DNA from 3 places in the Rhizobium sp. Root491 genome. Region 2 is predicted to be linked to each of the others. Evidence: riboswitches for the same ligand, from Rfam matches in the RefSeq annotation. Region 2 holds a riboswitch; each other region holds the start of a gene.
What was found. Region 2 has a riboswitch for cobalamin ahead of bluB (5,6-dimethylbenzimidazole synthase). Riboswitches for the same ligand answer to the same signal wherever they lie in the genome.
Positions count from the first base shown of each region.

Region 1 (6,483 bases), on a different contig from region 2:
CCAGTTCCACGGCCTGTCGCGCGCTGATGCGCTCGGTGGTTTCGGCCTGCTGCTCCACAAAGGCCAGCCTGCGGGCAAGTTCGCGCCGCCCGAATGTGGCAAGCCGTTCCTCACCAAGCATGACATGACCCCGACGCGGCATGCGAATGCCGGCCAGCATGGAAAGCAACGTGCTTTTGCCCGAACCGTTCGGCCCGATGATACCCAGAAACTCGCCCGTGGCGACCTCCAGCGAAACACCGCGCACAATGTCGAGATTGCCGGCATGGAAATGCAGATCATGGGCGGATAATTTCATGACCGGCCTCTCTTCTGCCCGAGAATAAAGGCGAAGGCGGGCGCGCCGACCAGCGCAGTGATCACGCCGATCGGCAGCACCTGCCCCGGAATGACGGTGCGCGAGAGGATATCTGCGATGATCATGAAAATTGCACCGGTCAGCGCCGTCACCGGCAGCAACATGCCGTGGCGAACGCCAACGAAGATGCGCGCCGCATGCGGGATGACGAGACCGACGAAGCCGATGGAACCGACCAGCGACACCATGACTGCCGTCATGACCGCCGAAACCGAGATCAGCACCGCATAGACCCGGCGCACTGGAATACCGAGCGAAGCTGCTGCCTGACCGCCGAAAGCGAAAGCATCAAGCGCGCGTGCGTACCAGAGGCACACCCCAAGACCCGCAATACTGACCGGCAAAGCCAGCCAGACATCCGGCCAGCGCACGCCCGAAAGATTGCCCAGCAGCCAGAACATGATGCCGCGCGCCTGTTCGGCATTGGCGGATTTGGTGACGATGAACGACGTCATGGCGTTGAACAGTTGCGAACCGGCGACCCCCGCCAGGATGATGGCGCTGTTGCCGTGCCCTGCCCGCACCGCCAGAAGGCTGACAAGCGAAAAAGCCACAAAAGCCCCGATCAGGGCGCCGGCCGGCATCGTCAGGAACCCCGCTCCGAAGCCCAGAAGCGCCACGGCCACGGCCCCGGTTGAGGCGCCTGCGGAAATACCGAGGATATAGGGATCGGCGAGCGGGTTGCGCAGAAGTGATTGAAGCACCGCACCGGCCAGCGCCAGCGAGGCGCCACAGCACGCGGCAACAACGGCGCGGCTGAGGCGGTAACTCCAGACGATGCCCTCATCCAGCGGCTCCAGCGGATAACCCGCATGGAAGACACGATTGGCAATGGTCTTTGCCACCACGTCGAACGGAATGGCAGTCTCGCCGATGGCCGCACCGGCCATCAGCGCGACGAGCAGCAGGGCGAGTGCGGCAAAAGCCAGACCCGCCCTGCCAAGATTGACGGAAAGACCGTTCACTTGGCGAGACCGGCTGTGGAAATCGCCTCGGCCAGCGTTTCAATGCCTTCGATCGTGCGGATGGTCGGGTTCATCGCCTGCGCGTCCATTTCGAAGACATGGGCCGCCTTGACGGCGGGCATGATGCTGGCAACCGGATCGGTAGCAAGGAACTTGAGCTTGACGGCGACGTCATCGGCGGGGAACCGCCGGCGGTCCATCTTGCCGGCAACGATCACGGACGGATTGGCCTTGGCGATGGTTTCCCAGCCAACAGTCGGCCATTCCTCATCGCTTTCGATAACGTTCTTCAGTCCGAGCGCGGACATGATGTAACCCGGCGCACCATTGCGGCCCGCCACGTAAGGATCGATATCCAGCTCGGCGCTGGAGAACCAGAAGACTGCTGAAATCTTGCCATTCGCCGAAGCGATCTTGGCGCGGGCGGCTTCCTCACGCTTTTTCAGGTCGGCAACGACTTCCTCGCCGCGATCCTGCACGTTGAAAATTTTCGCAAGGTCGCGGACCTCCTGGTAGATCAGGTCCATGGTGAAAACGGACTTGCGCACGCCGTCGCCGCCGCCGGAATTGTCCTTGCCCATGCAATCGGCAGGGGAGGTATAAACGGGAATACCGAGTTCGGCGAATTGCTCCGGTGTTCCGACAACGCCTTCGGGACCGATCTGCCACTGGAACTGCGTCGTCACGAGGTCCGGCCTCTTGCCAACCACCGCCTCGAAGCTCGGATCATTGTCGGCAAGCCGCTCCACCTTGGCATTGGCGTCTTCGTAACCCTTCAGAACCGGGCCGATCCACAGCGCCGTGCCTACCACCTTGTCGGCCACGCCGAGCAGATAGAGAACCTCGGTCGTGCTCTGGCCGACCGATACTGTGCGGGCGGGCGCCTGCTTGAAGGTGATTTCGTGGCCGCAGCTATTGATCGTCAGCGGATAGGCGGTTTCGGCAGCCTGAGCGGCACCGGCGGGCAAGGCCGCTAATGCGACAGCCAGAAGACCGGCGGAAACCGGCAGGCGTTTGAAATGAAACATATGTTCTCCAGTCTAAATAAAGTGGCGTGATCCGCAGGCCGCGCGTCAAAACGCGTAGTGACAGAGCGACAACAAGTGTGGAGATGGAGAACGGGACTCTAAATACGTTTCCGCGGACGGAAAGGTCATAATCAGCTCCTCTTCCGGGCATCCCCGCCCGTAACGATGGTCAATATTATGACGGCAGGTCTCCTGGCTCACGAATATGCGCCGTTCATCTGCCTTCCCGCACCTTGAAGGGTGCAGTGGCATGACGCTTTTCAGGCGTCACGAGGATGAGCGGCAATCCGCTTACAGTTGCGGGGGCAGCCACGGCATTGGGCGATAGAAATCACCCGCACCATGTTCCCTATTAATCCCTTTGCCCTTCGGCTTCAGGAACCGTCGCTTTCTGACATAAGGGGCAAGCGCCGGGGCGTCAATTGCGATAGTGCTGCAGCTCAGCACAAAGACGGACCCGCCAACGCGAAAATTTTTGTAGCGCCGGAGGGCGCCGGTTGAGGTGCGTCTTTGGACATGGTGGTAAGGGTTTCAATCACCACCAAGCCGGATTGCGCAATAAAATCAATAAAGAGATTGTTGTCGCTGATGGTGTCGAGACGCACCAGCTCATCGTCAAGATCGGTAAAATGCCGCCTTACGAGTGCAATCGCATCCATGTCCGCACCCGCAACGACCGGACCGATAATGTGGCCCCGCCCCGCCGCACGGCGCAGCGCAAAAGCGGTAAGACGGTCCGCCTCAAACACACCGTAACCCGCATTCTGCGTCAAAAGTCGCTGCAAAACGTTCCGGCGCGAAACGCCAAAAGCCGCCCGGTCTAGTTCCACCACATCAGTCAGATGACCTGCGGATAACGGCTCTATTCGTTGTTTTCTGCCGGGCGGCGGTATCTCGAAAAGGCAATTCGCCCTTCCCCGGAACAGATATACTTTTTCCGTATCACCGGCAAAACCCAACCTTGAAAACAACCGCCGCGACGCTCCCGTCGCGTTCAACCGCAGGGAGACAGTGGGAAATTTCGCGACAAGTTTCTGCACCAGCCATGGTGCTACGCCCTGCCCCTGCAAACGGGGCGAAACAATGACCATGCCGAGCGTCGCAAACCCCTGATCATAGGGAAAGAGCATCGCGGTTGCGACAACACGGTCGATCTCATCGAGCGCAGCGAGACCCACGCCGCATTGCCGCAGAAAACACCATTCATTCGCGTGATATCGCCATCCGACGGCCATGGAGAGTGCATGCAGATGATCGGCATCCACGTCCGCGATATCCACGGTCCGCAGCTCGAAACTATCGACTTTGAGCAGGTCCATAACCAACGGCCCTCATCCCCTACGGCTCAGAACCTTCATCCGGTCCCGGCCTAGCCCACGACATCCGACGGTAGCCGGTTACGCCAGCACGAATTTTCTGAAAGCACTGGAAGGTCACAACAATCTACCGAAATCATTCGCATTTCAGCAGATAAACGTCGCAGTCCATTCTAAGCTTTCGGGATGACAATCCGGTCAGCGGAGACGACCATTGAACGCAATCGAAATCCTTGAGCGTCTCGTCGGTTTCCCGTCGGTCGTTGGAACCGCCAATGGCGATATTGCCGGCTGGATCGCCGATTATCTTGAAAGCCACGGCGCGAAAGTATCGCTGCTTGCGGGACCGGAGGGCGACCGCGCCAACCTCTTCGCCACCTTCGGCCCGGCCGATCGCGCCGGATATGTTTTGTCCGGCCATATGGATGTCGTGCCCGCCAGCGAGCCGGAATGGTCTTCCGATCCCTTTACGCTACGGGCGGAAAATGATCGTCTCTACGGGCGCGGAACCACCGACATGAAGGGTTTTCTGGCTACGGTTCTCGCCGCGGCGCCTGCATTTTCGCGCATGGCGCTGAAACGTCCCGTGCATATCGCCTTTTCCTATGACGAGGAGGCGGGTTGCCGTGGCGTTCCGCATCTTCTCGCCAGATTGCCTGAACTTTGCGCCGCACCGGCGGGCGCAATCATCGGCGAGCCCAGCAATTTGCGGGCGGTTCGTGCACACAAGGGCAAAGCAGCAGCTCGCATTACCATCCGTGGCCGTTCCGGCCATTCGTCCCGGCCTGATCAGGGGGTGAATGCCATTCACCTGATGACCGGTATCATGGCAAAGGCCGTAGAGACGGCACATGAGCTGACGAAAGGCCCCTTTGAAGCGACTTTCGAGCCACCCTACTCCTCGCTGCAGATCGGCACGATGAAGGGCGGCCAGACGATCAACATCATCCCCGATTTCTCGGCCATCGAGCTGGAAGCGCGGGCGATTTCCGGCACATCGCCGCTTGAACTGCTCGGGCCGGTTCGCGCAAGCGTCGAGGCTCTTGCAGCAAAGGGTGTCGATATCGAATGGACGCCTATGAGCGATTATCCGGCGCTTTCGCTTGCAGCCAATGCTCCGCTTGTTCTGCTTCTGGAGGAATTGACCGGCACCCCCTGTCTCGCCGCCGTCAGCTACGGCACGGAGGCGGGGCTGTTCCAAGCGGCGGGCATCGACGCCATCATCTGCGGACCAGGGGATATCGGCCGCGCCCACAAGCCGGACGAGTTCATAACGACGGGCGAAATTTCGGCCTGCCAGTCGATGCTGGAAACACTCGCAAGCCGCTGTACGGCTTGAACCTTCGGGAAGCATAGATTTCAGATGACTTTTCTCTTCAATTCCGACGCCAAGCGCGGCGAGATTTTCCGGCAGGCTCTAGCTGCAGCACTGCCTGATCTGCCGTTTTCGATGGATGCATCAACCGTCGATCCCGACGCAGTCCGTTACCTCATCACCTGGACGGTACCACAGGACATTGCCCGGTATCGCAATCTCGAAGTCCTGTTTTCGATCGGCGCGGGTGTCGACCAGTTTCACATCCAGGCGATCCCTGAGACGGTAAAGGTCGTACGCATGGTGGATGAGGGCATCATCCGCATGATGCAGGAATATATCTGCCTCGGCGTACTTACCCTTCACCGCAACCTGCCGGTCTATTTAAACCAGCAGCGCCAGCAACTGTGGAATGCCCTGCCCCAGCGTCAGGCGGAAGAGTGCCGGGTGGGCGTTCTCGGCCTCGGCATGCTGGGCGTTGCTGCGCTGGAGCGGCTGAAACCTTTCGGCTTTCCGCTTTCCGGCTGGAGCCGCTCACAGCGTCAGATTGATGGCGTCACCTGCCATCATGGCGACGACGGCCTCAAATCCATTCTCTCCACCAGCGATATTCTCGTCTGCCTGCTGCCTCTCACCGACGAGACCACGGGGCTTCTGAACGCCGAGCGTCTGGGGATGCTTCCCGAAGGGGCTGCTCTGGTTCACGCCGGGCGCGGCAAACAGCTCGATCATGACGCTTTGCTCGATGCACTCAACAGCGATAGGCTTTCAGGTGCGGTGATTGACGTTACCGATCCGGAGCCCCTGCCCAAACACCACCGCTTCTGGACCCATCCGAAAATTCTCCTGACGCCGCATATTGCCAGCGTCACCCAGCCCCATTCCGCTGCCCGCACCGTCGTCGAAAATATCAAACGATACGAATCCGGTCTCGAACCGCTCGGCCTCGTTGACCGTAGCCGCGGATATTGATCCTACCGTTCCAAGAAAGGACACCCATGTCTCTCCTCAAGACCATCGACACCAATCCCACCTTTGAACCGAAAGCCTCCAAGGCCCTGCCCGAACGCCTCATCGCCGGCGACCCGTCGTTCAAAACCTGGCCGCTAGATGAAGCCCGTGATGGCACCGTGCATACCGGCATCTGGGAAGCGACCCCCGGCGAAAGCCGCTCGATCAAAGGCGAGACATTCGAGTTCTGCCACATTCTCGAAGGCGTTATCGAGATCACACCGGAGGGCGGCGCGCCGCTGCGTTACACGGCGGGCGACAGCTTCGTCATGAAGCCCGGTTTCGTTGGCGTCTGGAAGACAATCGAAACCGTGCGCAAGATCTATGTGACCGTGAACGGATGATTTGCCGAACAGCATGCCTGGCATCCCGGCTGATGGAGAGGCATTTTTGAGAAAAGCGATGGCTGGCAATCCGCAGGTGGATGCCAGCCATGGTTTACATGGGTATCCTGCCCGGATGCCTTTCGACCGGATTTACGGCCCTCGAT
Region 1 covers NZ_LMFF01000012.1:276,807-283,289, forward strand. Annotated here, with positions in the region: gene ASD46_RS12180 (ABC transporter ATP-binding protein) at 1-298, opposite strand, end outside; gene ASD46_RS12185 (FecCD family ABC transporter permease) at 295-1,323, opposite strand; gene ASD46_RS12190 (ABC transporter substrate-binding protein) at 1,320-2,351, opposite strand; cobalamin riboswitch at 2,516-2,752, opposite strand; gene ASD46_RS12195 (GNAT family N-acetyltransferase) at 2,792-3,670, opposite strand; gene argE (acetylornithine deacetylase) at 3,882-5,006, shown strand; gene ASD46_RS12205 (2-hydroxyacid dehydrogenase) at 5,031-5,954, shown strand; gene ASD46_RS12210 (cupin domain-containing protein) at 5,981-6,337, shown strand.
Region 1: another riboswitch for cobalamin. It lies ahead of ASD46_RS12190 (ABC transporter substrate-binding protein); the one in region 2 lies ahead of bluB (5,6-dimethylbenzimidazole synthase).

Region 2 (6,483 bases):
TACGCCATCTCCAGCTGGCGCAATTCCCATGTGCCGCCGGGCGCGCTCGGGCCATCCGGCGAAGTGATCCCCGCCAATATCATCTCCAAGGCGCCATCCGCCGAATTGCGACCCAACCAGACAGACCAGGATTCGCTGCCGCCCTATCCGGTGCTGGACGATATTCTGGAGTGCCTGGTGGAAAAGGAAATGTCGGTCGAGGAAATCCTCGCGCGTGGCCATGATATCGCGACGGTGCACCGGATCGAGCATCTGCTCTATCTCGCCGAATACAAACGCCGCCAATCCGCGCCCGGGGTGAAGATCACCAAGAAGAACTTCGGCCGCGATCGCCGTTATCCGATTACCAACCGGTTCAGGGACAGGTAGTCGAAGGAGGGCATGGAGGGAGCTTGCTGGACCCCGAATCTAGTTCGGGGTGACGGAGTGCGGATGCTGCGGCTTCGCCATATATCGATGGCGAAGAAGCATCCTTTTCCTCCAACGGCGCGGACACGCCGCGCCGTCTCCCTATCTCGTTAAATAACCTGCCCCACATCGATGCGGTTACCATCCGGGTCTTCGAAAACGAAGGCCCGCAGGCCATAATCCTTGTCCTGCAGACTTTTGATGATGCGAAGCCCGTGGCTTTTGCAAAGCGCATGCAGCGCGTCGGCGTCGCTGACCAGCATATGCGCCACATTGAAGGGGGCCGGTTTGTGCGTTGACTGCAATGTCAGGTGCAACTCGGCGTTACCTTGTTTCAGGATCATGAAACCGACAGGGTTGCCGTTTTCGAAGGTCTTTTCGAAGCCCAGCACACGGACATAAAAGTCATGGGCCTTCTCGATATTCTTGACAGGAAGCATTGCGGCGATCCGACCGAAGCGGATGCCGTGATCGGCGATGGTGTTCATCGCGGAACCTCGGATCTGGGAGAAACGGGCAGGGGTGCGGGCGGTGCCGGAACGCTGCTGTTTTTTCCTATTTGAATTTGCAGGGCGGTGCCTGCGGCAATAGGATCATAATCACGGCGGTGGCGGATGCAAACGGAATGTTTGTGCCATTCAACGCTCCACGCCAGACGATCGACAGGCCTGGGAGGCAGCATGCGCAGTTCCATCGAAATCTTCAACATCCGCACTCGGCAGATGCGGGTGGTCTGGCAGACGCCGGAGCTGTTCGAGGCTCCGAACTGGTCGCCGGACGGGAAATACCTGCTTCTGAACTGCGACGGTCTGCTTTATCGCCTGTCACTTGCCGGCGACCCTTCGCCGGAAAAGGTCGATACCGGCTTTGCGACAATCTGCAACAATGACCACGGCATTTCGCCTGACGGTTCGCTTTATGCCATTTCCGACAAGGTGGAGTTCGGCAAGAGTGCCATCTATCTGCTGCCTTCGACGGGCGGAACGCCGCGGCTGATGACGAGGAACCTTCCCTCCTACTGGCACGGCTGGTCGCCGGACGGGAAAGGTTTCGCCTATTGCGGCATTCGCGATCAGGTTTTCGATATTTATTCCATGGACATAGACAGCGGCGTTGAGACACGCCTTACCCATGGTGAGGGCCGCAATGACGGGCCGGATTATTCGCCGGATGGAGAATGGATCTATTTCAACTCCAGCCGCACCGGCCAGATGCAGATCTGGCGCGTGCGGGTGGATGGCTCGGCCGTCGAGCGTATCACCGACAGCGCCTACGGCGACTGGTTCCCGCATCCGTCTCCCAGCGGTGACAAGGTCGTCTTCGTCTCCTACGACGCCGATGTCTTCGACCATCCGCGCGACCTCAACGTGCGCGTGCGGCTGATGGATATGGATGGCGGCAATGCCGAAACGCTGTTTGACCTTTTCGGCGGGCAGGGAACGATGAATTCGCCCAACTGGTCACCGGACGGGGATGAGTTCGCTTATGTGCGGTATTTTCCCGTTGGGTGATGCGGTAGGGGGTGCTTCAGCCGGCGCGCGTCTGCGCGGCGGCTGAAGGGCGCAATACGCAGGTGAGGTGGCCACGGTCACATTGCCGCATCGCTGCGCAAGATACTTGTATTTGCAATCTTTGTTGCTCATAAGCTTCTTCGTCAGGTGCCCGCCCTTTAGGGCGGGAGAATCGGGAATCCGGTGCAAGACCGGAACGTGCCCAGCGCTGTGAGGCGGATGCCCTTTTTCTTGATGCCACTGAATCCATTCGGGAAGGCGAAAGTGGGCGGATGAAGCCGAGTCAGAAGACCGGCCTGACAGGATAGACCAGACCGCGTGGACGGCGGCAGGTTGTTGCAGCAGCGCGTCGTGCAGGCGAAAACCGGAGCCGGTTTTCGTGGCGGCGCGCCAGCATTGTTGGGGATAGACGATGCCGACCGATCCACTCGCGACCAGTTCGCTCGACGCCAATGCATTCGATCACGCGCTTTCGCCCGCCTATCCGTTTTCCGAGGGGGAGCGAGAGGCGATCTACCGTGCCATCGAAACCCGCCGTGATGTGCGCGACCAGTTCCTTCCGGATCCATTGCCGGAAGATGTGGTCGAGCGCTTGCTGAAGGCGGCGCATTCCGCGCCTTCGGTCGGTTTCATGCAGCCGTGGAATTTCACGCTCGTCACTGACGGTGCGGTCAGGCAGGCAGCCTGGGTTGCCTTCAGCCGCGCCAATGGCGAGGCGGCGGCGATGTTCGAGGGGGAGCAGCAGGCGCTTTACCGCAGCCTCAAGCTTGAGGGCATCCGCAAGGCGCCGCTCAGCATCTGCGTCACCTGCGATCCGACGCGTGGCGGCAAGGTGGTGCTGGGCCGTACCCACAATCCGCGCACCGATGTCTATTCCACCGTCTGCGCCATCCAGAACCTCTGGCTTGCAGCGCGCGCCGAAGGCATCGGCGTCGGCTGGGTCAGCATTTTCCACGATAGCGACATTCGCACCATTCTGGAGATTCCCGACCACATCGAGATCGTCGCCTGGCTATGCCTCGGCCGCGTCGATACACTTTATACCGAGCCGGAACTGGCGGTGAAGGGTTGGCGCCAGCGCGTGCCGCTGGAGGAGCTGGTGTTTCGCAATCGCTGGGGTGGACGGTAAAGAGAAGACGCGACCATCTTGTGAGTGAGACAGAGCGTTGCCAACTCCATACCGCGTGCTTGATGGGAGCTATTGCTGCGGCTGAATGCCCTTCAGCGCCGGGTTTTTCAGGTCGATCCGCCCTGTCTGGTCGGGCAGGAATTTAGGGCCGATGACGCGGACCCTGCTGTTGTTCGGGTCATAGTCGCGTTCCGGAACCGGTTGTTCCGGCGGCTTTGCGGCCTGCTGCAGTTCGGTTGGTTTTTTGGGGGTGTCGCCTTGCGGTGATGGAATGGTCGTGATGCTGGAATAGGGTTTCTCAGCTTCCGGCCGCGCAGCCTCCTGCTGCTTCATCTCCTCGTGATAGGCGGCCATGTTGCAGGCGCAGCCTGGGGCTTTCGTTGAGGCATTTCGATAGGCAAAGGCGGTCGGCAGGTCCTTGTAGGGCTTTCCTGTTTCAGCCGAGACCATGTCAGCCGTTTCCTGCTCCGTCATGGAGTGGAAATAAAGCTCCGTCTGCGTACCCGGGCACATTTTCTGGCATTGTTCGGCCTGCGCACGGAAATCGAGCGGCGAGGCATTGGAAGCGATGGGGAAGAACGAGCCGTCGCAGGTGCGCACGCACAGCGTCCTGAGCCCGCCTTCCGCAGCGGCATTGGGGTAGGGCGAAAGCCCCGCCTGTCCCGGCGGATTGCTCTGTTCGCCGAAGGCGTCGGGGTAACGTGTCACATCGGGTGCCGTCGGCTGGCGCGCTTCCGTTTCCGGAATGGCGCTGCAGCCATTGGCGTCGAGTGCGGCGAGAATGCGCTGGCGTCTGATGTCGCCATCATCGTTGCCCTGGGCCGCCATGGCATCGTCGCGGTCACGGATGATGGCATCGCGTTCGCTCTGCGCATCCGCCATCGCGTCGCTGATCTCTGCGCAGAGTTCCGCATTCGGGCTGCCATAAACGGTGACGCTTGCGGATGAACAGCCGTAACGGCGCAGATCGTTCCTGATCCTGCGGATCTCGATGTTCTGGCGGGTGAGCGCATTGGCGTAACGCCGTACCTCGGCGGTGTTGCCGATGACACGCGGCGGTTCGCGCAGCTGCGCATAAAGCGTATCGCAGACCTGATCCGCGAAAGCAGCGGCCGGGGCGATGAAAACAAGGGGAAGCAGGAGGCCGATAATGCTGCGGCGCCGGGTCAATGGTGCGATCCGTTCGATGTCCCCGGCCGGTGGCGAGGGTGTTATGCTTCGGGAAATCCGTGTTTCAGGAAGATAACATAAGCTGTTGCCGCAATGCGGCAACAGCATGTTCAAAACTGCGTTAATGCGCCTTCATCAGACCGAAGGGTGCGATGCCTGCACGACGGCAAAGGCCGCCATGTTGACAACGCCGCGCGAGGTGACGCTGGGCGACAGTATATGGGCGGGAAGCGCCGTGCCAAGCAGGATGGGGCCGACATGCAGGCCCTCCGTCAGCGTGCGGGTGACGCCGAGCGTGATGTTTGCGGCATCGAGGTTCGGGAAGACCAGCAGGTTTGCTTCGCCGGTCAGCACGCTGTTGGGCATGGCGCGCTTGCGCAGCGCTTCCGAAAGTGCCGAGCCGCCCTGCATTTCGCCGTCCACTTCCAGTTCGGGTGCCGCTGCCTGCACGATCTTCAGGGCGCGGCGCATCTTGCGGGCGCTTTCCGAATCGCGCGACCCGAAATTGGAGTGGCTGGCGAGCGCGATCTTCGGCGTGATGCCGAAGCGGCGGATTTCCTTTGCCGCGAGAATGGCCATTTCAGCCACTTCTTCGGAGGTCGGATCGTTGTTGACGAAGGTGTCGGTGAGGAACAGCGCGCCCTGCTGGGTGATGAGCAGGCTGAGGCCTGCGAAAGAGCGAACGCTTTCCTGCTTGCCGATGATCTGGTTTACGTCGCGCAGGTGCCGGTCGTAACGGCCTTCCAGACCGCAGATCAGCGCATCCGCCTCACCACGCTTCACCGACAGCGCGCCGATGACCGTGGAGTTGGTGCGCACGATGGTGCGGGCCGCCTCCGGGTTGATGCCGGCGCGGCCGACGAGGGCGAAATAATCATCGACGTAGTCGCGGTAACGCGGATCGTCTTCGGGATTGACCACCGCGAAATCGGTATTCGGACGGATGCGCAGGCCGAAGCGCTTCAGGCGCGTTTCGATGATCTGCGGGCGACCGATGAGGATCGGGATGCCGGTGCCTTCTTCCAGAAGCACCTGTGCGGCGCGCAGCACGCGCTCGTCTTCGCCTTCAGCAAAGATGATGCGCTTCTTTTCGGCAACCTTGGCGGCGTTGAAGACCGGTTTCATGATGAAGCCGGAACGCCAGACGAAGCGGTTCAGCTGGTCGAGATAGGCTTCGAAATCGCTGATCGGCCGGGCGGCGACGCCGCTTGCGGCGGCAGCACGGGCAACGGCCGGCGCGATGCGCAGGATGAGGCGCGGATCGAAAGGCGAGGGAATGAGGTAGTTCGGGCCGAAGATCGGCGTTTCGCCGCTATAGGCCTTGGCGGCGACTTCCGAGACTTCCTCGCGGGCAAGCTCGGCGATGGCCTGCACGGCGGCCATCTTCATTTCCTCGTTGATCGTGGTTGCGCCGCAATCCAGCGCGCCGCGGAAGATATAGGGGAAGCAGAGCACGTTGTTGACCTGGTTCGGGAAATCCGAACGGCCGGTGCAGATCATCGCATCCGGGCGGGCAGCGCGGGCCACTTCCGGCATGATTTCCGGATTGGGGTTGGCAAGCGCCAGGATCAGCGGATTTTCCGCCATGCGCTCCAGAAGTTCCGGCTTCAGCACGCCTGCCGCCGAAAGACCGAGGAAGACATCCGCGCCGTCGATCGAGTCGGCCAGAACCCGCTTGTCGGTCTTTTGCGCGTAAACTTCCTTCCACTCGTCCATCAGCGAGTTGCGTCCGTCATAAACGAGGCCCTCGATATCGTGGACCCAAATGTTTTCTTTCTTTGCGCCCATGGCGACAAGCAGATTGAGGCAGGCAAGGGCTGCCGCACCGGCGCCTGACGCAACGATCTTGACGCTCGAAAGCGATTTTCCGGCCAGTTCCAGCGCGTTGGTGACGGCGGCGGCGACGATGATCGCCGTGCCGTGCTGATCGTCGTGGAAGACCGGGATGTTCATCTTCTCGCGCAGCTGGCGCTCCACCTCGAAACATTCGGGCGCCTTGATGTCTTCAAGGTTGATGCCGCCGAAGGTGGGTTCCAGCGCTGCGATGGTGGAGACCATGTCGTTTATGCCGGGCGCATCGATCTCGATATCGAAAACGTCGATGCCGGCGAATTTCTTGAAGAGGACGGCCTTGCCCTCCATGACCGGCTTGGACGCAAGCGGGCCGATATTGCCAAGGCCAAGCACTGCCGTACCGTTGGAAATCACTGCAACGAGATTGGCGCGGGCGGTATATTCCGCCGCCATTTCCGGATTTTCATGGAT
Region 2 covers NZ_LMFF01000016.1:177,448-183,930, reverse strand. Annotated here, with positions in the region: gene ASD46_RS19380 (NAD+ synthase) at 1-369, shown strand, start outside; gene ASD46_RS19375 (VOC family protein) at 519-896, opposite strand; gene ASD46_RS19370 (TolB family protein) at 1,089-1,919, shown strand; cobalamin riboswitch at 2,048-2,234, shown strand; gene bluB (5,6-dimethylbenzimidazole synthase) at 2,332-3,048, shown strand; gene ASD46_RS19360 (DUF2865 domain-containing protein) at 3,118-4,218, opposite strand; gene ASD46_RS19355 (NADP-dependent malic enzyme) at 4,354-6,483, opposite strand, start outside.

Region 3 (6,483 bases), on a different contig from region 2:
AGAAGCTCGAGCATGAGCTGGAACGTATCGTCTCCCATTGCCATGGTCATTCGATCGAGGATTGTTACGTCATCCGCGCACTTTCCGACCATGGCATGTGCGAAGGGGAGCATTGAGGCTGAAGAGCAGGCTTGACAGATTTCAGATTCGAGCGCATTGCATGGACATGATCAACGAACGCGCACCCATCTCCTGCTCGTACTTTTGGGCCTACCTGTAAAGGGCGGCTCGACAGATCATTTTGTCAACAAGCCGCCGTCAGGCGGCTTTGTTGTTTTTCAAGCGTCCTGACGGCACCGATAAAACCGAAGGACCAGAAAAATGACCGAAGACAGTTCCCTTACATTGGAAAGACCGCCCGTCGTCATCATTCGTGGCGCACGCAAGACCGATTTGCCTGAGCTCAATGAGATGATCACCCTGCTTGCCACCTTTCATGGCGATGCGGCGGCGATTACGCCGGCGAAACTGGAACGCGACCTGTTCGGCCCGCTTCCCTGGGTGCATGGGCTGGTAGCGGAAGCCGACGGCGCATTGATCGGTTACGCCCTGATGCTGCCGCTCTACAGGGCGCAGGAAGGCCGCCGCGGGCTTGAGCTACACCATCTTTTCGTGCGTGACGGTCACCGCGGACATGGCACCGGCCAGCACTTGGTTTCCCGCGCCCGCGATATCGCCAAGCGCCTCGGTTGCGACTATCTTTCCGTCAGCGCCACGACCGGAAATGTCGCCGCGCATCGTTTCTACGAAAGCATGGATTTCGCGCCGCGCCCGGTCACCGGCATGCGCTACATGCAGTCTATCGCCTGATTGCAACCTTCGGAGACGGTCATGACACGGATTGCCATTGCGCTTGCGCAGGATTTTGCGGACTGGGAACCGGCGCTGCTTGCCGCCGCCGCGCGCGGCTATCTCGGCGTCGAGATCGTTTACGCGACCCCGGACGGCCGGCCCGTGGTTTCAATGGGCGGGCTCAACGTTACGCCCGACACATCCTATGACGCGCTTGATCCTGCTAACATCGATGCGCTCGTCATTCCCGGCGGCCTCGGCTGGGAAAAGGGAATGGCTGTCGATCTTGGCGGGCTGGTACAGCGGTTTCGCGAGAAGGGCCGGCTGGTTGCCGGCATCTGCGCGGCTGCCAGCGCGCTTGCAGGCACGGGCGCCCTTGATGACGTCGCCCATACCGGCAATTCGCTCGCCTCTCACAAGGCCTATCCGTCCTATCGCGGCGAAGCGCTCTATCGCGACCAGCCGAAGGCGGTCAGCGATGGCGGAATCGTAACCGCAGCCGGCAGTGCACCCGTCAGTTTCGCAGTGGAAATTCTGAAACACCTCGGCCTCTTTGGTCCGGAAGCCGAGGCGGAACTTGGAATTTTTGCGGCGGAACACCGGTGAAGCTCACCTTGGTGTCGAGAGTTTTGCGGATCCTCCCACCCTCATTCCTGTGCTTGTCACAGGAATGAGGGTGGTGGGGAAGTTGAGCCGCGAGACCATCACAAATCACCCCTGATCAAGCACCCGGCAGACACGGGGCGCGACATCCCCGCCCTCCCCCGCCATCGCACGGCGGATATCGCGGCTGTTGAGATGCAGACTGCGACCGGCCGGCAAAGCCGAGCGTTTTATCTTGGCAAGGGCTGCGACCGTAAAGGCAGCCTCATTCTCATGAAAATAGGCGAGCGCCGCTTCCCGTTCCGGGCTGACGCCAAGGACTGCCTTGAAAGCAAGGCGATGCACGGCGCAGAAAGCGCCGTGACCGGGAACGGCAAAACGCAGCGCGTCGAGTTCCTCACTCCATTCGGCTGCGTCCTGCATGGATTTAAGCCTGCTGGAAGCGCTTCAGGAAAAACGCGCTCAATGTTCCGAGCAAGGCCCAGAAGACAAAGCTGGTCACGGTGGCGGCGACGATGAACTGTCGTTCCAGCGGCAGCGGTGCCAGCGCATGTTCACCTTCCGGCGGCAGGGGCGCGCCCACCACATGTGGAGCAACGATCAACACCAGTGCGAGCACGATTGCCCAGGGTTCGCGCCGGAATGCGATCAGCGCAATGCCGCCCGCGGTTGCGGCAACCGTCGAAAGCCACCAGATTTGACGCGCCTCAAGCGCGGCCGCCGGGCTGCCCGGTAGTTCCGGCGGCAGGCCGATCATCGGCGCAAGCATGACGGCGGCAAAACCGGCCACACCCCACAAAAGGCCTTCGCGCCAGCCGGCATCGGTGCCGCGCAGCGAGATGAGGCCGGTCAGCACCAGCGCATAACCGATGGCGGTCAGCACGTTGGCGGCGACCGTATAGGCGGTGCGCTCGAAGCCGTCGGCCGGAGACCAGGCTTCCTTATTATGTTCGTGCGCGGGAACGGCAGCGCCGGTCGTGGCCGGAGCATCATGGCTGTGGGGCGCTTCGCCACCGGCATTTTCATAGGTTTCCGCCTTCAGGATCAGCGGCGTGGTGCCGAAAGCCTGCATGGCCGAAACGGCGAAGCCGCCAACGATGCCGACGAGGACGGCGGTAAAAACGATATTGCGAAAGAACGACATGCTTTTTCCCCTCAATGGCAAGGGAAAGCATTGGCATGACGCGTGTCATGCGCGGCGTTGTGAACGGCTTCCACATGCGAAAAGCCGACAAACCCGACGACGAACAGACCAAGCACGATCGCCGTCAGCGATTGCGCGAAGCTGCCCGTTTTTGCTGAAACGGCGGCATTTGCCGTATTCTGGTTGATGGACATGGTGACCCCTCTTACGGCGCGACCCCGCGCCTTTAGACGCGGCGGAACGGCAAACGCCGTGCAGCCGCATGCGATACACTTCACCACGGGGATACGAGACTGACACAGGGCGGCACGTTCAAGCGCCACCACCCTGAAATTCCGCTCTTCCGGACACCCCGCCGGCATGGACATTTCCGTGATGGCAGGTCTCCTGGCTTACGGGTCAAAACCTGAAACACCTTCCCGGCATTGCCCTCGCCCATATCCGGCGAGATGCTTACCAGTGGCATTTCGTTTCAGGCTCTCCGCTCACAGTTGCGGGGGCAGCCACGAATGAGGATGTCTCCCTATCGTGTTCCCTTTTCACCTTCCGGAACGCCCGGAAGGAACCATCACAGGATCGTTATCCGATGGGTGTGGGTGGGAGTCAATGGCAGGCCGGCGTGAGAATTGCGCGCCGCGGCTGGATGCCGGATCAAGTCCGGCATGACGGCAAAGGGCTACCGTGCCGGGATGGCCTTCAGATAGGCGGCGATCGCATTGCGGTCATCGACCGTCAGATGCGCCATATTCTGCTGCACCTTGACCATGGAGCCGCCGACGCTGTCGAATTCCGGGGTGAAGCCGGTTTCCAGATAGTTGGCAATATCGGCCGCTTCCCAGCTTCCGACGCTCTGCGAGCCGGGGGTAATATCGGGAATGCGGCCCTCGCCTTCGGGATTGGGACCACCGGCCAGCCATTTGCCATCGAGAAAACCGCCAAGCGCATTGCGCGGCGTGTGACATTCGCCGCAATGGCCCGGGCCTTCCACCAGATATTGGCCGCGCAGCAATTCGGCATTGGCATCGGCAAGCTCGACGCGGGGTGGCGCGGATGTATCGAAATAGAGGAATTTCCAGCCGCCCAATGCCATGCGCATGTTGAAGGGGAACGGCAGTTCGTGATCCGGCGCGTCATTCTGGCTGGCGGGCAGAACCCGCAAATAACCGAAGAGGTCGTTGATGTCCTTCTGCGTCATGCGGGCATAGGAGGCGTAAGGGAAGGACGGGTAGAGATGTTCGCCGTTCTTGCCGACGCCGCGCGTCATCGCATCGCCGAATTCCGAAAGCGTCCAGCCGCCAATGCCATGCTGCGGATCGGAGGAAATATTGGGCACATGGAAGGTGCCGAAGGGGCTTTTCAACGCTTGCCCGCCCGAAAGCGTCAAAAGCGCATCGCCCTTGGCATCTGGTGCCGCATGGCAACTTGCGCAGCCGCCCGCCCAGAACAGCGTTTCGCCATTGGCAAGGTCCGGCTCGCCAAGGCTCACCCAGTGGCTGGGTGCCTGACGCACAGGCGCGGTGACCCAGGCGAAAATGCCGAAACCGGCAATGGCCGCCACCGCGATCCCGCCCGCGAGCTTCGTCCAAATGGAGGCCATGACCCTTCTCCCCATTATCACCTGATGAGATCAGGCATCATTCCCGCTGAAAAAAAACGCCGCCGGGAAGCGGCGTTCTTGATAGGATCACTTCTTCAGACGGTAGGTCTGGTGGCACGCACCACAATCGGCACCGAGGGTCTGCATGGCGGCGGTGACGCCTGCCTGATCGGCGGGAAGGCTGGCGAGGACCTTGTCCGCATCGGCACCGAGCTTGGCGGCCTTGGACTTGAAGTCATCGAAATTTTCCCAGATCGCGGGTGCCGCAGCACTGCCGGTCTCGCTGCCCGGGGGAAACTGGTCGGGGAAAGCCTTGGCGTTGGTGCTGATGGTCGTCACGGCAGCCTTTACGGCTTCGGCGTCATAAGGCTTCTGGCCTTTGGAGATGGCAGCAAGCGCCCCCATGGAGCCGCCGATCTGCTTCATCATGCCTTCACGTTTTTCGACTTCGCCGGCAGCGTAGACCGCTCCGGCGCAAAGACAGCCGAAAAGCATGGCCGCCGCGATGGTTTTCAGTTTCATACACTCTCTCCTTGATTCCGGCAGATGCCGAACGCGCGATAACGGCGCGAGGATGCCCTTTCCGCATGGCGAAAAGAAGTCACATTGCAGTGAATTTCCCCAAGAAAACAGAAGTCTAGGAGAGTGCTTCCCAAAGCGTAACCAGGGCTGCGGCAATCAGCATGAAACCGGCGGCGCGGCCGATGAAAATCGTCGCGGCAGGCGAGGAAACGAGCCATGCCCGGCTTTTATCCGCCGTCAGCGCCAGAGCGCCATAGACCGTGAACTGCGTGATGGCCACCATCGCGCCCATTACCAGCCCCTGCATCCAGATTGGACCATAGTCGGGTTTGAGGAATTGCGGATAGATCGCCATCATGAAGAGATAGGCTTTCGGATTGGAAAGGCAGGTGAGCACGGCCCGCCAGAACGCCTTTCTGACAGAGGCGCTCGCCTGCGCCTCATCGCCATTGACGGTGATGGCGCTGCGCATCAGGCCGACGCCGATCCAGACCATGTAAGCGGCGCCGGCGACCAGCAGCGGCAGGAACAGCGACGGCATCCAGGCGGCAAGCATGCCGACGCCCAACGCACCGTAAAGTGAATGCACCATGCCGCCGGCGCTCATGCCGCTTGCGGCGGAAAGCCCGGTTCTTTTGCCACCCGTCAACGCACTTGCCAGCACGAACAGCATATCCATGCCCGGCAGGATGATGATGCCGAACAGGACCAGAAAGAAAAGCCAGAGATTTTCGACGTAACTCATGTCAGTATCTCCCAAGACAGTTTGCGACACATTCGAGAAAACTCATGTTTCTCAATGTGTTTTGCTGCTTATAGGAAAAGCCAACTGACAGCGTTGTGTCAGTTGCGTTGGGAAACCACCGGGAAAAACGGCAATGCGCAAGGCATCGAGACTGTTCGAGATCATCCAGATCCTGCGGGTGGCGCGCAGGCCGATCACCGCGCAGACCATTGCCGAGGCACTGGAGGTCACGGTGCGCTCGGTCTATCGCGATATTTCGGCCCTTCAGACCATGCGCGTGCCGATCGAAGGCGAACGCGGCGTCGGTTACATCCTGCGTCCCGGCTTCAACCTGCCGCCGCTGATGTTTTCCATCGAGGAGACGGAGGCGATCGTGCTTGCGCTCGCCATGGTCGCGCGCACGGGCGATACTGAATTGCGGCAGGCGGCCAAAAAGGTCAGCGACAAGATTGCGGCATCCCTGCCCGACCCCCTGTCGAAAACCCTGTCCGCCAATGCCCTGCACGCCTGGGGCAGCATCGCGCCCTCACCCGCCGGCGTCGATCTTGCCATGGTCAGGCGGGCGGTGCGCGACGAGGAGCGGTTGGACATAACCTATGGCGATGAAACCGGCGTGGAGACCCGGCGGCAGATCCGGCCCATCGCCACGATCTATTATTCGGAGACGACCAATATCTTCGCCTGGTGCGAACTCAGGCAAGCGATCCGCAATTTCCGCTCCGACCGCGTTCTGACCTGCAAGACAACCGGCAGCTTTTTCAAGATGGAAGGCGAAAGGTTGCGGCAATTGTGGATGAGCGGCTGGCAGAGCAATCAGCTGGGGACTTCGGAACGAACGACGAATCAAGCCAGCGCGTAAAGCAACTGATTTAGCGCGTCTTTCAACCTTCGTTCTGTGTCGGTGCCCCCGTCTCAACCGGCATTCCTGTGACAGGGACGGTAATGACGGTTGAGAGGGTGGTGCTGACTTTAAAGCACGGCAGCGTTATGCCGCAAATGCTCCAGCACCCTATCGTCCTCGCGCCCGAAACCGCGGATGACGATTCGGTCGGCAAACACATCGGCAATGGCGAAGGTGTT
Region 3 covers NZ_LMFF01000001.1:591,343-597,825, forward strand. Annotated here, with positions in the region: gene ASD46_RS02950 (MerR family transcriptional regulator) at 1-116, shown strand, start outside; gene ASD46_RS02955 (GNAT family N-acetyltransferase) at 322-810, shown strand; gene ASD46_RS02960 (type 1 glutamine amidotransferase family protein) at 832-1,398, shown strand; gene ASD46_RS02965 (hypothetical protein) at 1,504-1,818, opposite strand; gene ASD46_RS02970 (CbtA family protein) at 1,823-2,539, opposite strand; gene ASD46_RS02975 (CbtB domain-containing protein) at 2,551-2,733, opposite strand; cobalamin riboswitch at 2,899-3,124, opposite strand; gene ASD46_RS02980 (c-type cytochrome) at 3,216-4,136, opposite strand; gene ASD46_RS02985 (c-type cytochrome) at 4,224-4,658, opposite strand; gene ASD46_RS02990 (LysE family translocator) at 4,774-5,403, opposite strand; gene ASD46_RS02995 (helix-turn-helix transcriptional regulator) at 5,537-6,262, shown strand; gene ASD46_RS03000 (metallophosphoesterase) at 6,373-6,483, opposite strand, start outside.
Region 3: another riboswitch for cobalamin. It lies ahead of ASD46_RS02975 (CbtB domain-containing protein); the one in region 2 lies ahead of bluB (5,6-dimethylbenzimidazole synthase).